Regions from separate parts of the Leclercia pneumoniae genome, predicted to be linked through region 2. Evidence: predicted binding sites of a transcription regulator. Region 2 holds the regulator's gene; each other region holds the start of a gene.
What was found. The regulator CRP, encoded in region 2, controls carbon source genes, mostly activating them, when cyclic AMP is high. The targets are predictions, from matches to a motif close to ATGTGANNNNNNTCACAT.

Region 1: JZ655_RS01325 (YjcB family protein) is a predicted target of CRP. The motif match lies at 1,467-1,484, and genes of this name have one in related genera.
Region 3: garD (galactarate dehydratase) is a predicted target of CRP. The motif match lies at 2,718-2,735, and genes of this name have one in related genera.

Annotation. Positions count from the first base shown of each region.
Region 1 is NZ_CP071383.1:280,602-288,307, reverse strand. Features, by position in the region: gene JZ655_RS01330 (GGDEF domain-containing protein) at 1-805, opposite strand, end outside; gene JZ655_RS21305 (hypothetical protein) at 798-1,058, opposite strand; gene JZ655_RS01325 (YjcB family protein) at 1,605-1,886, shown strand; gene ssb1 (single-stranded DNA-binding protein SSB1) at 1,957-2,487, opposite strand; gene uvrA (excinuclease ABC subunit UvrA) at 2,735-5,557, shown strand; gene JZ655_RS01310 (MmcQ/YjbR family DNA-binding protein) at 5,561-5,914, opposite strand; gene JZ655_RS01305 (secondary thiamine-phosphate synthase enzyme YjbQ) at 5,917-6,333, opposite strand; gene aphA (acid phosphatase AphA) at 6,462-7,175, opposite strand; gene tyrB (aromatic amino acid transaminase) at 7,372-7,706, opposite strand, start outside.
Region 2 is NZ_CP071383.1:3,929,932-3,937,637, reverse strand. Features, by position in the region: gene JZ655_RS19195 (YccS/YhfK family putative transporter) at 1-1,544, opposite strand, end outside; gene crp (cAMP-activated global transcriptional regulator CRP) at 1,602-2,234, opposite strand; gene JZ655_RS19185 (OsmC family protein) at 2,545-2,949, shown strand; gene JZ655_RS19180 (phosphoribulokinase) at 3,016-3,885, opposite strand; gene JZ655_RS19175 (YheU family protein) at 3,916-4,134, opposite strand; gene JZ655_RS19170 (hydrolase) at 4,131-5,153, opposite strand; gene mdcA (malonate decarboxylase subunit alpha) at 5,382-7,037, shown strand; gene JZ655_RS19160 (triphosphoribosyl-dephospho-CoA synthase) at 7,037-7,706, shown strand, end outside.
Region 3 is NZ_CP071383.1:3,741,451-3,749,156, forward strand. Features, by position in the region: gene garR (2-hydroxy-3-oxopropionate reductase) at 1-297, opposite strand, end outside; gene garL (2-dehydro-3-deoxyglucarate aldolase) at 329-1,099, opposite strand; gene garP (galactarate/glucarate/glycerate transporter GarP) at 1,115-2,449, opposite strand; gene garD (galactarate dehydratase) at 2,860-4,431, shown strand; gene rsmI (16S rRNA (cytidine(1402)-2'-O)-methyltransferase) at 4,576-5,439, opposite strand; gene JZ655_RS18155 (penicillin-binding protein activator) at 5,502-7,667, shown strand; gene JZ655_RS18160 (YraN family protein) at 7,625-7,706, shown strand, end outside.

The sequences.
Region 1 (7,706 bases), 740 kb from region 2:
TGCGTTCGCAAAAGTGTACCAGCGCCCGATCGCCGACCAGATGGCCCCATTGATCGTTGATTTGTTTGAAGAAATCCAAATCAAACATCACCACGCAAAAGGGAGTTTCGGCTGCGAGACCATGACTGACCTCGAGCGCGGTGGTGAGCTGCTGAAGAATAGCCGATCGATTAAAGCAGCCGGTCAAATCATCGGTGGTCGCCTTTTTCTCCAGCTGTTTCTCGACGCGCTTACGCTCAGTAATATCCAGCCCAATGTTAAGGATTGAACCGTCCGGCAATAAGATATTCGACCAGAGAATGGTCAGCTGTGCCCCATCCCGGCGTACCGGGTGCCATTCGTATATATCATTTAGCGGGACCGTATTGACGGATTCACGCACCCGCCGGCGAACCTCAGGATCGGGATAGAAGAGCGCCAGCGGATCGGCATGCTCATTGAGCTCGGCCATTTTCCAGCCAAAGACCTTTTCACACTCGGCGTTCCACAGCACGTAGCGGCTACGGCGATCGAATGAATTCATCAGCACTGGGGCACGTTCGAAAAGGGTTTGGTATTGGGTGACGACCCGCTGCATCTCAATGGCGGTACGTTCGCGCGCAATAATTTCGACAAAATAGTCTTTCAGCTTTTCCACCAGGATCACCACGATATCTTTCAGCACAGAGAGTGGCGTCTGCGGATCAGAAAAACCGAGGAAAAAATAGCCGCTACAGAGGTGACCGTGAGGGGTGATTTTGCAAAGTACGCCGCTTTGCAGCTGGGTATAACCGGGATGGCGGTCAGAAAAGAGGTGTTTACCCATGTTGTCTTTCCAGTAAATGACACGCCACGCGCGGTGATGTCGCTGCAACAGGGTGCTCGCCAGCACTGACTATCTGCTGTAGGCCGTTCTCATCATCGACGGTAATCCAGCTCAGGCGGGCGCCAAAGGCGTGGTTAATTGTCTCAAGCAACTCCAGCAACGTTGATTGCGAAGACAACTGGGGCATAAGTTTTGCCAGCGTGCGCAGGGCCACCGTACTGTCATTAACGATCTCGCGATATGATTCATTCATCGTTTATTCGCGCTCATTAAATAAGAGAGAATGACCGCAACGAATAAGTCAGGATTGGAAAAGCAATACCTTAATTATTTGCTTTTCGATGCCATTTAAGGACGCGTGTGTATTGAAAAAATAACAGTTAAATAATAAAAGCCAGAAAATTCAAATACCTGAATTATTTATTACGAGTAAATTTTTTTGTCCGTTCAAGCATAATCCATACTTTAATACCTGTAAATATTGCACAAATTGCTTATTGCTGTGCAAGTTTATCTATCATGATGAATTCGCTGGAAACACCTGTGAAACAGGTCGCTTAGCAAGCGAAGATATATTTATTTGGCCCTAATAACCATGCAATTAAAATGGCTAAAAAGATGCCGTTTTTTTGCGCTCCGCTACTGGCGAATAAAAGAACAAATGTGATATATTTCACACATCTTGTGTAACGAGAAACGCTGTTTCATTGTTGTGTGTCTAAGTCTGCCGATAGCCAGTTTGCCACCTCTGTGAGCAATATCGCTATTTCCGGCGACGTTCATTTTGAGGATCGGTTTTATGGCAACCCTTACTACCGGCGTAGTGCTTTTGCGCTGGCCGCTGTTTAGCGCTGTACTGATGTTTCTGGCCAGCACGCTGAATATCCAGTTCCGGAAAGCAGATTACGCGGGGCTGGCGGTGATTAGCACCTTCCTGGGTGTCGCTGCTGCCTGCTGGTTTGCGACGGGGTTACTGGGTATCACGCTGATCGATGCGGCAGTGATCTGGAATAACGTAAAAGAGATCATGGTAGAGGCAATGAGCCATACCCCGCCAGACTGGCCGATGATGTACACCTGATGCTGAAAATAAGCGATAAAAAACCCAGACATGGTCTGGGTTTTTTTATGTGCATCGCAAATGCGGATAATCAGAACGGAATGTCGTCGTCAAAATCCATTGGCGGTTCGTTGGACGGTGCCGGAGCAGATTGCTGCTGCGGACGGGACTGTGCGCCGCCGCTGAACTGGTTTCCGCCCTGCGGCTGCTGAGGCTGACCCCAACCGCCCTGCTGCTGGTTCTGACCGCCACCCGCCGGTGCGCCGCCGCCCTGACGGCCACCCAGCATCTGCATGGTGCCGCCCACGTTCACCACCACTTCAGTGGTGTATTTTTCTGCGCCGGACTGATCGGTCCATTTGCGGGTACGCAGCTGGCCTTCGATGTAGACCTGAGAACCTTTACGCAGATATTCGCCGGCCACTTCTGCCAGCTTGCCAAACAGCACGACACGGTGCCATTCGGTCTGCTCTTTCATCTCACCGGTCGCTTTATCACGCCAGGATTCGGAAGTAGCCAGCGTAATGTTGGCAACTGCACCACCACTCGGCATGTAGCGTACTTCCGGGTCCTGGCCCAGATTACCGACGAGAATCACCTTGTTTACGCCTCTGCTGGCCATGATCGTGTCTCCTGAATACGTTTCTTAATAGTGTAAACGCGCGAGTGTACCATTTCCACGCGTCAATTTGCATAGTTGCGTGGCGGGTCCAGAAAACTCTCGCGAGCTTGACATTGTTACACAACCCGCCGGAATTTGCATTCCAATACTGTATATTCAAACAGGTTAATTTGTGTCATAATTAGCCGTTTATGCCGGTTGTCCTTCAAACAAACCAGGCATTCCGTGTTCCAACCGGGAAAGGTGAATGGATAAGATCGAAGTTCGGGGCGCCCGCACCCACAATCTCAAGAATATCAACCTCGTCATCCCTCGCGACAAACTGATCGTCGTGACCGGGTTGTCGGGTTCTGGCAAATCTTCTCTGGCTTTCGACACCTTATATGCCGAAGGGCAGCGTCGTTACGTTGAATCACTCTCAGCCTATGCGCGTCAGTTCCTGTCGCTCATGGAGAAGCCGGATGTAGACCATATTGAAGGGCTATCGCCGGCCATCTCAATCGAGCAGAAATCTACCTCGCACAACCCGCGCTCGACGGTAGGGACAATCACGGAAATCCATGATTACCTGCGTCTGCTGTATGCCCGCGTTGGTGAGCCACGCTGCCCGGACCACGACGTGCCGCTGGCCGCGCAAACCGTCAGTCAGATGGTGGATAACGTACTGGCGCAGCCAGAGGGCAAACGCCTGATGCTGCTGGCTCCCATTATCAAAGAGCGTAAAGGCGAGCACACAAAAACGCTGGAAAACCTGGCCAACCAGGGTTACATCCGCGCCCGTATTGACGGAGAAGTGTGCGATCTCTCCGATCCGCCAAAGCTAGAGCTGCAAAAGAAACACACCATCGAAGTGGTTATCGACCGCTTTAAGGTGCGTGAAGATCTGGCAACGCGTCTGGCCGAGTCGTTTGAAACCGCACTGGATCTCTCCGGCGGTACGGCGGTGGTGGCAGATATGGACGATACCAAAGCGGAAGAGATGCTCTTCTCCGCCAACTTCGCCTGCCCGATTTGCGGTTACAGCATGCGCGAGCTTGAGCCGCGTCTGTTCTCGTTTAACAACCCGGCTGGCGCCTGCCCAACCTGTGACGGCCTGGGCGTGCAGCAGTACTTCGATCCGGACCGCGTGATCCAGAATCCGGAGCTGTCGCTGGCTGGCGGCGCGATACGCGGCTGGGATAAGCGTAACTTCTATTACTTCCAGATGCTGAAGTCGCTGGCTGAGCACTATAAGTTCGACGTTGAAGCCCCCTGGGCCAGCCTGAGCGCAAACGTGCACAAAGTGATCCTGTTCGGTTCCGCTAAAGAGAACATCGAGTTCAAGTACATGAACGACCGCGGTGATACTTCCGTGCGACGCCATCCTTTTGAAGGGGTGCTGCACAACATGGAGCGCCGCTACAAAGAGACAGAATCCAGCGCGGTGCGAGAAGAGCTGGCGAAGTTCATCAGCAACCGCTCCTGCGCCACCTGTGACGGCACACGTCTGCGTCGTGAAGCGCGCCACGTCTTTGTTGAAAATACCCCGCTGCCGACCATCTCAGACATGAGCATCGGCCACGCGATGGACTTCTTCAACAACCTGAAGCTCTCCGGTCAGCGAGCAAAAATCGCGGAAAAAGTGCTGAAAGAGATTGGCGATCGCCTCAAATTCCTGGTGAACGTGGGTCTGAACTACCTGACGCTTTCTCGCTCCGCAGAGACCCTCTCCGGCGGTGAAGCCCAGCGTATCCGTCTGGCCAGCCAGATCGGCGCAGGGCTGGTTGGGGTGATGTACGTACTGGATGAGCCCTCCATCGGCCTGCACCAGCGCGATAACGAACGTCTGCTGGGCACGCTTATTCACCTGCGTAACCTCGGCAACACGGTGATTGTGGTCGAGCACGACGAAGACGCCATTCGCGCTGCCGACCACGTGATCGATATTGGCCCCGGTGCGGGTGTACATGGTGGCCAGGTCGTGGCAGAAGGTACCCTGAACGACATCATGGCGGTGCCCGAATCGCTGACCGGCCAGTACATGAGCGGTAAGCGTAAAATCGACGTGCCAAAACAGCGCGTTCCGGCGGATCCGGAAAAAGTGCTTAAGTTGACCGGCGCGCGCGGCAATAACCTGAAAGATGTGACGCTGACGCTGCCGGTTGGGCTGTTTACCTGCATCACCGGGGTATCCGGTTCCGGTAAATCGACGCTGATCAACGATACGCTGTTCCCTATTGCACAGACGCAGCTTAACGGCGCGACCCTGGCGGAGCCGGCACCGTATCGCGAAATTTCAGGTCTGGAACACTTCGATAAGGTGATCGATATCGACCAGAGCCCTATCGGGCGAACGCCACGTTCCAACCCGGCGACCTATACCGGCGTCTTCACGCCCGTGCGTGAACTCTTTGCTGGTGTGCCGGAATCACGTTCGCGTGGGTATACGCCTGGACGTTTCAGCTTTAACGTTCGCGGCGGCCGCTGCGAGGCCTGTCAGGGCGACGGCGTGATCAAGGTTGAAATGCACTTCCTGCCGGATATTTACGTCCCCTGCGATCAGTGCAAAGGCAAACGCTATAACCGCGAAACGCTGGAGATTAAGTACAAAGGCAAGACCATCCACGAAGTGCTGGATATGACCATCGAAGAGGCGCGTGAGTTCTTCGATGCCGTACCGGCGCTGGCGCGTAAACTACAAACGCTGATGGATGTGGGTCTGACCTATATTCGCCTGGGGCAGTCGGCAACCACCCTTTCCGGCGGTGAAGCTCAGCGCGTGAAGCTGGCGCGTGAACTCTCTAAACGTGGTACCGGTCAGACGTTGTATATTCTCGATGAGCCGACCACCGGTCTGCACTTTGCGGATATCCAGCAGTTGCTCGACGTACTGCATCAGCTCCGGGATCAGGGCAACACCATTGTGGTCATTGAGCACAACCTTGACGTGATCAAAACCGCGGACTGGATTGTAGACCTCGGTCCGGAAGGCGGTAGCGGCGGCGGTGAGATCCTGGTCTCCGGTACCCCAGAGACCGTCGCGGAGTGCGAAGCCTCGCACACCGCGCGTTTCCTTAAGCCGATGCTGTAGTCATCACACTGAAAGTTGCTGTCGGGTCGCTTCCGGCAGCAACTCAATTGCCTGCTGATACGAGGCATCCACCAGATAGTAAATTTGCGAATCCGGTAGCGAACCATCGAGATAGACGGTGCTCCAGTGTGCTTTATTCAGATGTTTACTGGGACGGACATCGCTGTGTTGCTGACGCAGCAGTTCTGCCAGTTCCGGGCTGGTTTTCAGTGACGCCGCCGGTCGCCCTTCGACCTCTTTCACCATCGCGAACAGGACATCCGCCACTTTAATCTGGGTGGCTTTCCAGTCGCTGTGCACGCTCTGCTCCGCGCCGGTTTTGTTCATGCAGTACTGTAATATCTCCGAAATGGTCATCTTTATTCCCCCGTGATGGTGGCGATAATCGTGCGCGAGCCGCCGTGGATGCGATGTTCCCCCAGCCAGATTCCCTGCCATGTGCCCAACTGTATCCGCCCTTTATGCAGCGGCAGCATTAACGAGACGCCCATCAGAGACGATTTGATGTGCGAAGGCATGTCGTCATCGCCTTCGTAGTCATGCTCATAAGGGGCATTGTCTGGCACAGTTTGCAGAAAATGTCGTTCCATATCGGCACGCACCGTGGGATCGCAATTTTCATTGAGGGTAAGGGAGGCGGAAGTGTGTTGCAGGAGCAGATGCAGCAGCCCGACGTTAATACGGCTCAGGTCGCGAAGTTGCCCGATGACTTCGTCCGTCACCAGATGAAATCCGCGAGGTTTCGCGCTTAAGGTCAGGGTTTGCTGATACCACATGAACGGCTCCGTATTGAAAGAATTGTCCTTCTAAGTGTGCAGCAATACGGCAAAAGGTAAAACCCGAAGAGCCCGATCAGGCTAAAAAATGATCAAATGCCCGGTGCGCTGACCGCACCGGGCAGCGATCAATATTCCGAATTAACAATGACCTCTTCGCCAAACGCCCCTGCCATCGGTAATGGTCGATAGGTGGAGTTAGAGGCGCGCAGCACGCGGATACCTCTGGCGCCCACGTCGCGGGCCGCGGAGATATCGTTATCCGAGTCGCCATAGAACACTTTGATCTGCTTTTGCTGCAACCACTCGGTTTTGGTGTTCTGGCCTGGCTGATCGCCCGCGAAAATCACCGGATTCATGTTGGCGGCCGGGATGCCGAAAAGGCCCTGCAGGGTTTTAGAGACGGTCTCGGTTTTGGTCTGGCTACGACCCGTCACGAAATAGATGCTATCGCCGCGTTTTACGTGCATGGCAATCAGCGAGCGAGCCACCTCTTTTGGAATACTGAACTCATCCCAGCCGTTATTCATCTTTTCCCAAAACTCGGGATTTTTCAGGTACGCCTCACTCTCAGGCGAGTATGTTTTTTTACCGCGCCAGAAGCCGGGGCTGGAAAAGAGGACGGTATCATCAATATCAAAGCCCACCGCCATCGCCGGACGACCCAGCAGGCTATTTTCAATCTGGGCAACAGAAACCCAATGAATCGGGGCTTGTTCCGCCAGTTTTGCGGCGGTAGTGCCGTTATATAACGGCGTGGGCGCGGAGGCGCGGGCAACAACGGAACTGTTAAGAGAGAAGAGTAAGCAGGCGGCGCTGAGCGCCAGTGTGATCTTGCGCATGTTTTCCCCTGAATATTCAGACATTTATTCTTTTAATTTGAGTGGATGGTCAAAAAACTCTCCGACCATAACCCCTGAAAGCGGTGAAGGAAAGGAGTATTTACTTATGAATATGAAGAAAAAAGAAGACGATCACAGAGTGTTAAGCGTGACCCGATGCCCTCACTCAGCGAGAGAGGGCATGGTAAGTAAGTGCTTACATTACAGCAGCAAAGGCCTGTGCAACGCGCTGGACGTTATGGGTATTCAGCCCCGCTACGCACATGCGGCCGCTGGCGATAAGATAAACGCCAAACTCTTCTCGCAGACGATCAACCTGCGCCGCGCTGAGACCGGTATAGCTGAACATACCGCGCTGCTTAAGCAGATAATCGAAGTTATGTCCCGGCACCGCCTCTTTTAGCACCTCAACCAGCGTCTGACGCATTGTCAGGATACGGCTACGCATGGCTTCGACTTCAGCAAGCCAGCTGGCTTTTAATGCCTCATCGCCCAGCACGGTTGCCACGACCTGCGCCCCAAACGCCGGTG
Region 2 (7,706 bases):
TGTCGTAGCAACCCGCTTTGCCACTGCGGCCACAACCACACCATGCCGCCAAAAGCGATTAAACAGCCTATCAGCGTGTCTGCGAGACGGGCGATGATAAATTGATCGCCGTTCAGCGTGAGGAGCTGCAGCGTGTATACCGCGGTCACCGTAAAGCCGACCGTCGCCCAGCCGTAGTTTTTACGAATGATCAGGTAGCTCACCAGCGTAATCAGCAGCATGCTCAGTAACGTAAAGCCCTCCGGCACGTGGAAGTGCAGCGTGGCACCCGCGATAATCAGCCCTGCCAGGGTACCGCCTGCCCGGTGGAATATGCGTACCCGCGTCGCCCCGTAGCCGTTTTGCGTGACCAGCAGAACGGTCATAAGGATCCAGTAGGGCTTCGGTAAATGGAGGGCCATCCCCATCAGGCTGGCGATGCTGAGCATGACGCTGATGCGTGCGGCATTGCGCAGCGCGGAAGACTTGAGCGACAGATAACTTTTCAGCGCCGGGAAGAGCGGCAGACGTTTTTGCTTATCGGCCATCAGGTCGCGCGAGTAGAGCGGACGCTGGGTACGTAGTACGCGGGCGATGCGGCTAAAGTGCCAGGCACAGAACTGCCCAACCGGGTTTTCCGGGTGCTGCCGGGCGATTTTCTCCAGCGCGCCCAGCTGCTTGTCCATGCTGAAGCGGGTGGGGTAGCGGTGATAGAGAATATTATCCGAGAGTACACGCAGGCGTGCGGCGACGGTCTGGGCATTCCATCTGATCACGGCTTCGGCGTGGCTGCGTTCCACCAGCTTTTGCACCTCTTCCGGGTGATGCAGGCTGACGGAGATATGCTCCTGCAAGTCGAGCCCGACCTGGAAGGTTCGCAACAGACGTTTGTATTCGTGATTTCTGTTAGCTGCCAGCATGTGTAGCTGCTGATAACACTGGCTGATAAGATCCACCACCTTCTGCTGGCGGGCCAGCAGCGGCGGCAGGGATTTTTCCGGGTCGGTATGCTGGGTGAGCAGGGTATATTTCGCTTCGCAGTAGTCAGCGAGCTGGCGGTACAGCAAGCTCAGCGATTCCCGCAGCGGCTGTTCGCGCCACATCCAGAACCAGAACCAGTTAAATAGCCCATACCAGAGCGTGCCCAGCGTATAGATCAGCAACGGCTCCCACACCGGCATATTGCCCGCCAGGCTCAGGGTAAAGATGGCGGCAATCAGCGAGGCGGGTAGCAGCCTGGCATGCAAAGAGCTGATCTCTGCCGTCACCCCTAGCGTCATCGCCAGCAGGGTGAGAATCAGGGGCAGGGGGATGTCGCGGGCCAGAAGTAACTGGACGGCGAGACTACAGCCGGCAAAGAGCGAGCCGCCAACGATCAGACGTTTGAAAAAGCGTTTATGGGGGGTATCCAGCCCTGCGATGTTGCAGCAGGCAGGCACGAGAGAGAAGAGCAGACCCTGTTGCAGGTGGCCGAGAATCAGACCGACGGCCACAGGAAGACACAGCACCAGCGTTTGTCGAAGTGCGTAGTTAACTTCCGGGTGATAAATCAGCCTGCGCCACATAGATGCCAGAGACAAAAACGGCGTGACATCTTGCGATGGCACGCCGTTCTTTCGGAATTAACGCGTCCCGTAAACCACGATCGTTTTACCGTGGGCGGAGATCAGGTTCTGATCTTCCAGCATTTTCAGAATACGGCCAACGGTTTCGCGGGAACAACCCACAATCTGACCAATCTCCTGACGGGTGATTTTGATCTGCATACCATCCGGATGGGTCATCGCGTCAGGTTGTTTTGCCAGATTCAGCAGCGTCTGAGCGATACGGCCGGTCACGTCCAGGAAGGCGAGGTTACCCACTTTCTCAGAAGTCACCTGCAGGCGGCGTGCCATCTGCGAGGAGAGGCGCATCAGAATGTCCGGGTTCACCTGGATCAACTGGCGGAACTTCTTGTAGGAGATCTCAGCCACTTCACACGCGGTTTTTGCCCGTACCCAGGCGCTACGTTCCTGACCTTCTTCAAACAGGCCCAGTTCGCCAATAAAGTCGCCCTGGTTCAGATAAGAAAGGATCATCTCTTTCCCTTCTTCATCTTTGATCAACACGGCCACGGAGCCTTTAACGATGTAATACAACGTTTCCGCTTTTTCACCCTGGTGAATCAGCGTGCTCTTCGATGGGTACTTATGAATGTGGCAATGAGACAAGAACCATTCGAGAGTCGGGTCTGTTTGCGGTTTGCCAAGCACCATGCGCTGTTATCCTCTGTTATAAGCTGTCTCCAGAGCCGGGATGGACGCCTTCACTCTGGGGTTGCAATCGAATTCTTCCCCATTCCTGGGAATCGGGCTGTCACAATATTCAGCAGCCTGTAATGTGTGATGTCCTCTGCATACATGCGTAATGTCAATGTATTACTGTAGCATCCAGACTGTTTTAGCATAGCTTTAGCCGCCTGTCTCCTGGTGTCTCGCTTCAGCTTGATACAGGTCGCCTTCCGTTGCCAGAATTGTTACTGGCGCGTAATCTGTCAGGAAAATTGCAACTTCGGAGTTAACTACAATGCAAGCGCGTGTGAAATGGGTTGAGGGCTTAACGTTCCTGGGCGAGTCGGCTTCAGGGCACCAGATTTTGATGGACGGCAACTCCGGAGATAAGGCGCCAAGCCCGATGGAGATGGTGCTGATGGCCGCTGGCGGTTGCAGCGCAATTGATGTGGTTTCTATCCTGCAAAAAGGTCGCCATGAGGTGACAAACTGCGAAGTGAAACTGACCTCGGAACGCCGTGAAGAGGCGCCGCGCCTGTTCACGCATATCAACCTGCACTTCATTGTCACGGGTAAAGAACTGAAAGACGCGGCGGTCTCCCGCGCCGTGGATCTGTCAGCAGAGAAGTATTGCTCCGTGGCGTTGATGCTGGAGAAAGCGGTGAATATTACGCATTCGTATGAGGTGATCGAAGCGTAATTTATCGGGCATCGTGCGTGTTGATGCCCTCACCCTAACCCTCTCCCACAGGGAGAGGGACCAGGCTTATGCGATCTTCTTCCCTTCCATCAATCTTTGCACCAGCGGCGTCATAATCAGCTCCATCGCCAGCCCCATCTTCCCGCCCGGCACGACCAGCGTATTCATGTGCGAAATAAATGAGCCCTGCAGCATCGCCAGCAGCCAGGGATAGTCGATATCCTCCAGGTTGCGGAAATGGATCACCACAAAGCTCTCATCCAGAGAGGGGATGGCTTTAGCCGCAAAGGGGTTAGAGGTGTCCACTGTAGGGACGCGCTGGAAGTTGATGTGGGTGCGCGAGAACTGCGGCGTCAGGAAATTGATATAGTCTTCCATCGAGCGCACCACGGAGTCCATCACCGCCTCACGCGAATGTCCACGCTCGCTGGTATCGCGGGTCAGTTTCTGAATCCACTCGAGGTTAACGATAGGCACCACGCCCACCAGCAGGTCAACATGGCGCGCCACGTCGTGCTGTGGCGTGACCACGCCGCCGTGCAGCCCTTCGTAAAACAGCACATCCGTCGGCTCCGGCAGCGGCTGCCAGGGGGTGAAGGTGCCCGGCACCTGATTCCAGGGCACCGCTTCGTCATAGGTGTGCAGGTATTTGCGTGACTGTCCTTTACCGCTCAGGCCATACTCGAGAAAGGTTTGCTCCAGCAGGCCGAAATCGTTCGCTTCCGGGCCGAAATAGCTGATGTGCTTACCCAGATCGCGCGCTTTACGAATGGCCATGTCCATCTCAGGACGGGTGTAGCGGTGAAAGCTGTCACCCTCGACCTCTGCGGCGCTTAAATGAAGCTGAGAGAAGATTTTACGAAAGGCGAGGCTGGTAGTGGTGGTGCCTGCACCACTCGATCCTGTGACGGCAATAACCGGATGTCTGGCGGACATAGCAACTCCCTGAGTAGAAAGATGAAGCGATTAACCGCGAAATTGATTGCGGGGCATGACGTTGACGGTTTCATGTAGCTCGGACCACACGATCAGTACCTCGCCGTTTTGCAGCTGACGCTTAACATCGGCCACTTTCTGTTCGAGCGTGCGTTCTTGTTCACCATAATCTGTGCCTTCACGTAACACAAAGCTTTCAATCAGATTATCCAGCGTTTCGGGAGCCAGATCTTGCCAGGGAATGATCATAGTTTCGGTTCCAGGTATGTTGTCAGCCAGTCAGGAATACGGGTTTCCAGCCACATCTGTGGACGACGCAACGTGCCGCCAACAAAGCCGACGTGGCCGCCGTGCTCGGTCAGTTGATAATGGACGTTAGCGGGCAAAAATTCCTGCGCCGGGATGGAGTGATGATCCATAAAGGGATCGTCTTTAGCATGAATAATCAGCGTTGGCTTGGTGATCTTACTCAGTACGGGCATGGCGCTGCACTGGCGGTAATAGTCGATCGCATCGGCAAATCCGTGGATTTTCGCGGTGATCAGATCGTCGAACTCGCGAATACGGCGCACTTTCTTCAGCTGGCGCAGGCTCACCGGCAGCGTGTCGGGATAAGCCTTCAGCTTTCGCGCTGCATTGGCTTTCAGCAGGTTCAGTAGATAGCGCTGATAGACGCGCGAAAAGCCTTTTTCCATATGGTAACTGCACTGTTCCAGCATAAACGGCGCCGAGACGATAGCGGCGGCATCCAGCGGAACGCTTTCACCCTCTTTCGCCAGCAGACAGGCGAGCATGTTTCCCCCGAGCGAATACCCCACCGCAGCGGTAGGGGCCGGGCCGAGCGTTTCGGCCAGCCAGCGCAGGAACCAGGTACCGTCTTCCGTTTCCCCGGAGTGATAGATGCGCTTTTGCCGATTTGGCTCGCCGCTGCATCCGCGAAAGTGCATCACCACGCCAAGCCAGCCGCGCGCTTTCGCCGCCTCAATCAGACCGTGAGCATAAGGGCTGTGCAGGCTCCCCTCCAGGCCGTGGAACACCACCAGCCGGGGTTTATGTCGCGCACTGAGCGGCTCTTCACTCCAGGCTAAATCGACAAAATCATCATCGGGCAGGTCGAGACGCTGCCAATGCGGCGTAAAGCGCACTTTGCGGCGAATAAGGCGCGGCAGCATGGTTTGCAGATGGCGATTCGCCACGCCGCGCATGGGCACAAATTCTGCGCTCTCTTCGGTCGCAATGTCGAAGTCTGATGGAATAATTTGAGTCATAAGGATGATGATGATTCTTGTCAGAAATTTACTATACCTTCCGAATTGTACCCCGTTGAGCCCGTATTTCCGAAACATGAACTGATCCCGATCACATTTCCTAACGTTGATTATTACTCTCAGGCTAATGATTGCGCTCTACGCTTAATTGATGCCTTTCTCACCAGCGCGCACACTTTACTCAACGTTAAGCAAATCAGAATGATGTGCTGAATCAGGAGGTTAATAATGTTATCTGGGCAAACACCTACCCGGCAATGGAACACCAGACGCACGGAAAAAGCGCGTCGTCTGGCATCCGTACCGGTTCAGGGCAAGGTACTGCCGACTGGCGATTTTGTCGCCATGCTGGAAAAACTGATCGCACCAGGCGACAAAGTCGTTCTGGAAGGCAACAACCAGAAGCAGGCAGATTTTCTTTCCCGCTCACTCGCTGAAGTGAATCCGCAAATAGTGCATGACCTGCATATGATCATGCCAAGCGTCGGGCGCAGCGAGCATCTGGATATCTTCGAGAAAGGGATCGCCCGTAAGCTGGACTTCTCTTTCTCGGGTACCCAGAGCCTGCGTATTTCGCAGTTGCTGGAAGATGGCCAGCTCGAAATTGGCGCGATCCACACCTATATCGAACTCTATTCCCGCCTCTACGTCGACCTCTCGCCCAACGTGGCTCTGATTGCCGGTTTTAAAGCGGACCGTAAAGGTAACCTCTATACCGGGGCGAGCACCGAAGATACCCCGGCGCTGGTTGAAGCCGCCGCGTTCCACGACGGGATCGTCATCGCACAGGTGAACGAGCTGGTGGACGACGAATGCGATCTGCCGCGCGTGGATATTCCAGGCTCCTGGATCGACTACGTGGTAGTGGCCGACAAGCCGTTCTTTATTGAACCGCTGTTCACCCGTGACCCGCGTCTGATCAAACAGGAACACATCCTGATGGCGATGATGGCGATTAAGGGCATCTACGCGGAACATCAGGTGCAGTCCCTCAACCACGGGATCGGCTTTAACACCGCAGCGATTGAACTGCTGCTGCCGACCTACGGCGAACAGCTCGGCCTGAAGGGCAAAATCTGTAAGCAATGGACCCTGAACCCGCATCCAACGCTGATCCCGGCGATTGAAAGCGGCTGGGTGGAAAGCGTGCACTGCTTCGGCGGCGAGCTGGGGATGGAAGAGTACATCCGCGCCCGTCCGGATATCTTCTTTACCGGTGCCGACGGCTCCATGCGTTCCAACCGCGCCTTCTGCCAGCTGGCAGGCCAGTATGCGGTAGATATGTTTATCGGCTCCACCCTCCAGGTGGACGGCTACGCTAACTCCTCAACCGTGACCCGCGGGCGTCTCTCCGGCTTCGGCGGTGCGCCAAACATGGGCCACGATCCGCACGGTCGTCGCCACGCCACACCGGCCTGGCTGAACATGATTACCGAGCCTGACCCACTGCAGCGTGGTAAAAAACTGGTCGTACAGATGGTGGAAACCTTCCAGGCAGGCGTGAAGCCGACCTTTGTGGAGAAACTGGATGCCGTTGACGTGGCGAAAGCTTCCGGGATGCCGCTGGCGCCAGTGATGATTTACGGCGATGACGTGACCCACGTTCTGACCGAAGAGGGGATTGCTTACCTCTATCGTGCCAAAGATCTGGAAGAGCGTCGGGCGATGGTTGCTGCCGTGGCGGGGATCACCGATATCGGACTGGGCGTAGACGCCAAACGCGTCGCAGAACTTCGTCAGAGCGGAAAAGTGGTTTACCCGGAAGATATGGGCATTCGCCGCACCGATGCCACCCGCTCACTGCTGGCGGCGGGCAGCGTGTCTGACCTCGTTGAGTGGTCCGGCGGTCTGTATAACCCACCTGCGAAATTCCGGAGCTGGTAATGAAACTTCTGCCCCAGATTCAGGTTGAAGGCGGTGCCGAATGGCTGGCGCGAACCGCCACGCAGTGTCTGATTGACGAAGCACGATTAAGCCCGAAACCCGGTCTGGTGGACAGTCGGGGGAACGGCGCGCACCACGATCTTACGCTGGCGCTAATGGAGCGCTCCGCGCACAGCCTGACCCCTACGTTTCAGGCGCTGGCGCAGCAAAGCTGGCAGCGTCCGGCTGACATCGCGCTCAGGCAAACCGTCGGGCGGCTTGGCCGCGAAGGCGAGCAGCAGATGATGAAGGCAACCGGCGGGGTCAATACCCACCGGGGTGCGATTTGGGCGCTGGGATTACTGGTCAGCGCGGTGGCGATGCAGGGCGGCGACGCCTCTGCGCAAACCGTCGCAGAGACCGCCGCCCGGCTGGCAAAACTGCCGGATGACGCCGCACCGAAAGTGTTCAGCAAAGGGCTACGCGCCACGCATCGCTATCGCGTGCCGGGCGCGCGTGAAGAGGCACAGGAGGCGTTTCCGCACATCATGCAGCGTGCGCTGCCGCAGCTTCGTCTGAGCCGACTTCACGGCAGCAGCGAAGCGCAGGCGAGGCTCGACGCGCTGATGGCCATCATGACGTCGCTTACCGATACCTGCGTGCTGTCGCGCGCCGGAATGGAGGGGCTGG
Region 3 (7,706 bases), 190 kb from region 2:
GGCGATAGAACTCATATCAATGACCACCAGGCCCGGCTTCGCCCCTTCAATAATGCCGCCTTCACCCAGCGCCACCTCTTTTACGTGCGGGGAGTTTGGCAGCATCGTGATAATCACATCGCACTGCTCTGCAATGGCTTTCGCAGAGGCGGCTGTTTCTGCCCCGGCGGCAATCACATCCGCAATAGCGTCGGGATTACGGTCAGCAACCACCAGTGAGTAACCTGCTTTGATGAGGTTTTTACTCATTGGTTTACCCATGATACCCAGGCCAATAAAACCAACTTTCATCGTCATAATTGCGTCTCTCTCTTTCTCTCAGTGGTGATTATTTTTTAAAGGAATCCGCTAATTTCTGCGTGGCGGAACGGAATACGCCCAGGTCACTGCCTACGGCGACAAAGGTTGCGCCCCACTCCAGATAGCGACGGGCATCAGCCTCAACCGGCGCCAAAATGCCGCACGGCTTACCGTGTGCCTTGGCGCGGGCAAAAATATGCTGAATAGCACGCTGTACGTCCGGGTGGTTGGCATTACCCAGGTGACCAAAAGCGGCGGCCAGATCGCTTGGCCCGACAAAGATACCGTCTACACCGTCGGTGGCGGCGATAGCGTCCAGGTTATCCACCCCCTGCTGGCTTTCAATCTGTACCAGGATGGTGATGTTTTTGTTGGACTGCGCTAAGTAGTCCGGCACGGTGCCAAACATGTTGGCGCGATGAGAAACCGATACGCCACGGATCCCCTCCGGCGGGTAACGGGTAGAGGCCACCGCCTGCACCGCCTCTTCTTCGCTCTCCACAAACGGAATCAGGAAGTTGTAAAACCCGATATCCAGCAGGCGCTTGATGATCACAGGCTCGTTGGTCGGCACGCGCACGACCGGTGCACTGTGGCTTCCCTTCAGCGCCATCAGCTGAGGAATAAAGGTGGTGATATCGTTCGGGGCATGTTCGCCGTCCAGTACCAGCCAGTCGAAACCTGCCAGGCCCAGCACTTCGGTGCTGATGGGGCTCGCCAGGGCAGACCAGCAGCCGATTTGAATCTCTTTTGCCGCCAGCGCAGCTTTGAATTTGTTCGGGAAGATATCGTTACTCATCGCTTATACCTTTGCTTATTTCTGCAATTCCATACGTTTGATGTCGCCTACCACGAACAGGTAGCAGACCATCGCCATCAGCGCCGAACAGCCTACGAAGACCAGCGCCGCGTTAAACGAATGCAGCTCACTTACCAGATAGCCAATCACCAGCGGAGTGACGATTGACGCTACGTTACCGAATACGTTGAATACCCCACCGCACAGGCCGACAATCTCTTTCGGCGCGGTATCGGAGATAACGGGCCAGCCCAGCGCGCCAAAGCCTTTTCCAAAGAATGCCAGCGCCATCAGCATCACCACCAGAGTGGTGTTATTGGTGTAGTTACACAGAATGATGGTCGAGGCCAGCAGCATCCCGAGCACGATAGGTAATTTACGTGCCAGCGTCAGTGACATACCGCGTTTAATCAGGTGATCCGAGAACACACCGCCCAGAACACCACCGGCAAAACCACACAGCGCAGGGATGGAGGCGACCAGGCCCACCTTCAGAATCGACATCCCCTTCTCCTGCACCAGGTAGATAGGGAACCAGGTGAGGAAAAACCAGGTAATGGTGTTGATAAAGTATTGACCAAAAAAGACGCCCAGCATCATGCGGTTAGTCAATAACTGCTTGATATAATGCAGCTTTGGACCATTCGCTGCTTTGTCGCCGGGCTTTTTGTGATCCATATCGACCACGGCGCCATTCTCAGAGATGAATTTCAGCTCTTCAGCAGACATGCGCGGATGGTCGGTCGGGTTGTGAATGAACTTCACCCACATGCCGGTCAGCACAAAGCCAATGACACCCATAACGGTAAAGACATGTTCCCAGCCCCAGGCAAAGGTCAACCAGCCCAGCAGCGGGGAGAACAGCGCCAGCGAGAAGTACTGCGCAGAGTTAAAGATCGCCGATGCGGTGCCACGCTCTTTGGTCGGGAACCAGGCAGCCACGATACGGGCGTTTGCCGGGAAGGAGGGCGCTTCCGAGAAGCCGAGCATAAAGCGCATGAAGAACATCGACACACCGGCCCAGGCCAGCGGGAACATATCGACAAAGCCCTGTAGGAAGGTAAACAGGGACCAGAAGAACAGACTGTAGGTATAGACTTTTTTGGAGCCAAACTTATCCAGCAGCCAGCCGCCCGGGATCTGCATCAGCAGATAAGCCCAGCCGAATGCGGAGAAGATGTATCCCATCGACACGGCACTTAACTGCAGCTCCTTTGCCACTTCCGTCCCGGCAATCGATAAGGTCGCGCGGTCAGCGTAGTTAACCGCAGTCACAATAAAAATAATCAGCAATATTAAATGACGGGTATGAATACCCTTTTTCGTTTCTACAGCAGTATCCAGGCTCATATATAATTCCTCGGGCACATCGCTATACTTTTTATTATTTTAAGAAGAAGTTTCCCTGGTTATTTTAGACAGCAGGTAATATCAATTAATTAACCAGATACAATGAAATCGAGAATAAGTATAAACATCAGACGCAACCTGCACATTGTGTTAAAGCTCAATTATCACGCCAATAACGAATAATATATTGAGCATATGCACAACATCCTGGGCGCTGATGCACAGATTTACGCATAACCCGCCAGTCGCGGCGCTCTCTCTCCCCGATGAGTGATCATGATCACATTTTTATTCCCGGAGTCCTGACATTCTTTATTCAACAAGACCGAGACTTTATTTCTGACAATAAGAAAATAAGCATCCTCTTATCGACTTTTAATATCTAAAACTTCGCTGGAGAATACTGAACAATGGCCGACATCGAAATTCGTCAAGAGTCGCCGACGGCGTTTTATATAAAGGTGCATGACACCGATAACGTGGCGATTATTGTTAACGATTATGGGTTAAAAGCAGGAACCCGCTTCCCGGACGGACTAGAGCTGATTGAGCATATCCCGCAGGGACATAAGGTGGCGCTGGTGGATATTCCGGCGAAAGGCGAAATTGTTCGTTACGGTGAAGTTATTGGCTACGCGGTGCGTGCTATTCCACAGGGCAGCTGGATCGATGAATCACTGGTCGAACTGCCAAAAGCCCCACCGCTGAATACCCTGCCGCTGGCGACCCGCGTGCCGGAGCCGCTGCCGCCGCTCGAGGGTTACACCTTTGAAGGCTACCGCAACGCAGACGGCAGCGTAGGTACAAAAAATCTGCTCGGCATTAGCACCAGCGTACACTGCGTAGCAGGCGTGGTGGATTATGTAGTGAAAATCATTGAGCGTGATCTCCTGCCCAAATACCCGAACGTCGATGGCGTGGTAGGACTTAACCACCTGTACGGCTGCGGCGTGGCGATCAACGCCCCGGCGGCCATCGTCCCCATCCGGACGATTCATAACATCGCCCTGAACCCCAACTTCGGCGGCGAGGTGATGGTCATCGGGCTCGGCTGTGAAAAACTGCAGCCAGAAAAACTGCTGATGGGCACCGAAGATGTGCAGGCTATTCCGGTGGATGACGCCAGTATCGTGCGTCTGCAGGACGAGCAGCACGTAGGCTTCCGTTCGATGGTCGACGACATTTTACAGGTGGCCGAACGCCATCTGGCGAAACTTAATCAACGCCAGCGTGAAACATGTCCGGCTTCCGAGCTGGTTGTGGGTACCCAGTGCGGCGGCAGCGATGCGTTTTCAGGCGTGACCGCGAACCCGGCGGTCGGCTACGCCTCGGACCTGTTTGTACGCTGCGGCGCCACGGTAATGTTCTCTGAGGTCACGGAAGTGCGTGACGCAATCCATCTGCTGACCCCACGCGCCGTCAATGAAGAGGTGGGTAAACGTCTGCTGGAAGAGATGGCCTGGTACGACAACTATCTTGATATGGGTAAAACCGACCGCAGCGCTAACCCCTCTCCGGGCAACAAAAAAGGCGGCCTGGCAAACGTGGTGGAGAAAGCCCTCGGCTCGATTGCCAAATCTGGCCAGAGCGCCATTGTGGAAGTGTTGTCCCCGGGTCAGCGCCCAACCAAACGTGGTCTGATCTACGCAGCGACCCCGGCGAGCGACTTCGTCTGCGGCACGCAGCAGGTGGCCTCCGGTATCACCGTACAGGTGTTCACCACCGGACGCGGCACCCCGTACGGCCTGATGGCGGTTCCGGTGATCAAGATGGCCACCCGCACCGAGTTAGCAAACCGCTGGTTTGACTTAATGGATATCAACGCTGGCACCATCGCTACCGGTGAAGAGAGCATTGAGGATGTGGGCTGGAAGCTGTTCCACTTTATTCTTGATGTGGCGAGCGGCCGTAAGAAAACCTTCTCTGACCAGTGGGGCTTGCACAATCAACTGGCGGTGTTTAACCCGGCGCCGGTTACCTGAGTTGGCAGTAAACCTTGCTTAGCATGGCTTCGGCCATGCTTTTTTTATTCTGCATTCAGCGCAAGATGCCGGCCGAGTGTGTCCAGCCGTTAAGCGATCTCAACGGCCAGATTGAGGCTGGCCGGTGTGATACCGGCTCACCGCTTACTCCCCTTGCTGCTCCAGGGCGTATTTATACAGCGCATTCTTTTTCACACCGTGGATTTCGGCAGCCAGCGCGGCGGCTTTCTTCAGGGGAAGCTCGGCCTGCAACAGCGCCAGGGTGCGCAGCGCATCGGCAGGCAGCGCGTCCTCTTCGGCTTTGTGGCCTTCCACAATCAGTACCATCTCGCCCTTACGACGGTTCTCGTCGGCTTTAACCCACGCCAGCAGTTCGCCGACGGGCAAGCCATGGATCGTCTCCCAGGTTTTGGTGAGCTCGCGTGCCAGCACCACGTAGCGCGACGTTCCCCAGACGGCGACCATATCTTCTAAGCTCTCCAGCAGGCGGTGGGTGGATTCATAGAAAATAAGCGTGCGCGGCTCGGCTTCCAGCGCTTTAAGTACGTCGCGGCGGCCTTTGGATTTTGCCGGTAAGAAACCTTCATAGCAGAAACGATCGGAAGGCAGACCCGCAGCGCTTAAGGCCGCGATGGCGGCACAGGGACCAGGCAGTGGCACTACGCGGATGCCCGCTTCCCGGCAGGTACGCACCAGGTGATATCCAGGATCGTTGATGAGCGGCGTGCCGGCATCTGATACCAGGGCAATGTTCTGCCCCTCTTTCAGCTTCGCGACCAGCGTCTCTGCCTTTTGCTGCTCATTATGGTCGTGCAGCGCGAACAACCGCGCACTGATAGCGAAATGCTGTAGCAGTAATCCCGTATGGCGAGTGTCTTCAGCGGCAATTAAATCAACGCTTTGCAATACGGTGAGTGCACGTTGGGTAATATCAGACAAATTCCCGATGGGAGTAGGTATAATATACAGTTGACCCTGAGAATTATCTGCCGTTTCGTGTTGTTTCATTGTTTCATCCGTATTGCCGATTTAATATTGAGCATGCGTAAAAAAATATCACTGGATACAGTATGGTACCCTTAACGTTTCTTCGTAACAAAGTCACGCGCAGCCTTCCCCTTGTAGTTGCCGCGCTGATTTTTGCAGGCTGTGGCACCCAGGCGCCCGATCAGACGACTCCTCACATGGAGGGCACTGCTCAGGCTGATTCCGGCTATTATCTGCACCAGATGGAGCAGAGCTCGAATGATACCAGGATCAACTGGCAATTACTTGCCATTCGTGCACTGCTGAAAGAAGGCCAAACCCAGCGGGCAAGCGAACTGTTTAACCAGTTGCCGCAGGATCTCACCGACAGCCAGCGTCGCGAGCAGCAGCTTCTTGCCGCTGAGCTGAAAGTGGCACAGAACGACGCTGCTGGCGCGAAAAAGATCCTTGCCGATATTGACGTCAATGCACTGGAAAACAACCAGCAGGCACGTTACTGGCAGGCCGTCATTACCACCGAGCAAGGCCGCCCTTCCCTGACGCTTCTCCGTGCTCTGATTGCGCAAGAGCCTTTGCTGGCAGGAGATCTGAAGCAAAAGAATATTGATGCCACCTGGCAGGCGCTGTCGTCCATGACGCAGGATCAAGCCAGTAAGCTGGTGATCAACGCCGATGAAAACATTCTGCAGGGCTGGCTGGATCTCCAGCGCGTCTGGTTTGATAACCGCAATGATCCCACGATGTTGAAAGCGGGTATTACCGACTGGCAGACCCGTTATCCCAACAACCCTGGTGCTAAAATGCTGCCAACGCAGCTGGTGAACGTGCAGAATTTCAAACCTGCCTCCACCAGCAAAATTGCGCTGCTGCTGCCTTTAAATGGCCAGGCAGCCGTATTTGGACGCACCATCCAGCAAGGCTTTGAAGCCGCGAAAAACGGCACCACGGCGGTGACGGGGAGCGCAGTACCGACGCAGACAGCTCAGGCTGCAAACGTGAATGACGTTGTTAGCCCTTCTGCGGCAGAGACCAGCGATCTGACGGCGACCCAGCCGCAGGGCACGATGCAGAACCCGGTTACCGCCCCTACCACCCCATCCGCAGCCCCGGCGACCCAGCAAGCTCCGCAACCGCAGGACACCCCGGCGACGAATGCGGCAGCCACGGAGCAGCCGCAGACTACGGAGCCACAACAACAGGCGGCACAACCGCAGACTACTGAGCCACAACAACCAGCTGCGCAACCGCAGGCCGTAGCAGCGACCACGGCGAACCCGGGTGCTGAGCTGAAGATTTATGACACCAGCGCACAACCTTTGGATCAGGTGCTGGCTCAGGTTCAACAGGATGGCGCCAGCATCGTGGTCGGGCCGCTGTTGAAAAACAACGTGGAAGAGCTGATGAAGAGCAACACCTCGTTGAACGTGCTGGCGCTTAATCAGCCAGAGCAGGTACAGAACCGCGCCAATATCTGCTATTTCGCCCTCTCTCCTGAAGACGAAGCCCGCGACGCCGCACGTCATATTCATGAACAAGGTAAGCAGGCTCCCCTGTTACTGACCCCACGCTCTACGCTGGGCGATCGCGTCGCGAATGCCTTTGCCCAGGAGTGGCAACAGCTGGGTGGCGGCATCGTGCTGCAGCAGAAATTCGGCTCAAGCTCAGAGCTGCGCGCCGGGATTAACGGCGGCGCAGGTATCGCGCTGAGTGGCAGCCCGGTCACCGCCAGTCTGCCGCAGCAGCAGGGTGTGACCATCGGCGGCCTGAACATACCGGCTCCACCAACGGATGCGCAAATCTCGGGTGGCGGTAAGGTCGATTCAGCGTACATTGTGGCCACGCCGGAGGAGATCGCCTTTATCAAACCGATGATTGCCATGCGCAATGGTAGCCAGAGCGGCGTGACGCTGTATGCCAGCTCCCGCAGCGCGCAGGGCACCTCTGGCCCTGACTTCCGTCTGGAGATGGAAGGTCTACAGTACAGTGAGATCCCTATGCTCGCCGGCAGTAACCCGGCGCTGATGCAGCAAGCACTCGGCAGCGTACGTAACGACTACTCGCTGGCCCGCCTGTACGCCATGGGCGTTGATGCCTGGGCGCTGGCAAACCACTTCTCTCAGATGCGTCAGGTACCCGGCTTTGAAATTAGCGGCAACACCGGCGATCTGACCGCGACTCAGGACTGCGTGATTAACAGGAAGTTATCATGGCTCAAATACCAGCAGGGGCAGATCGTCCCGGCCAGTTAAGCCGTAAACAGACCGGCGACGCATGGGAATTACAGGCGC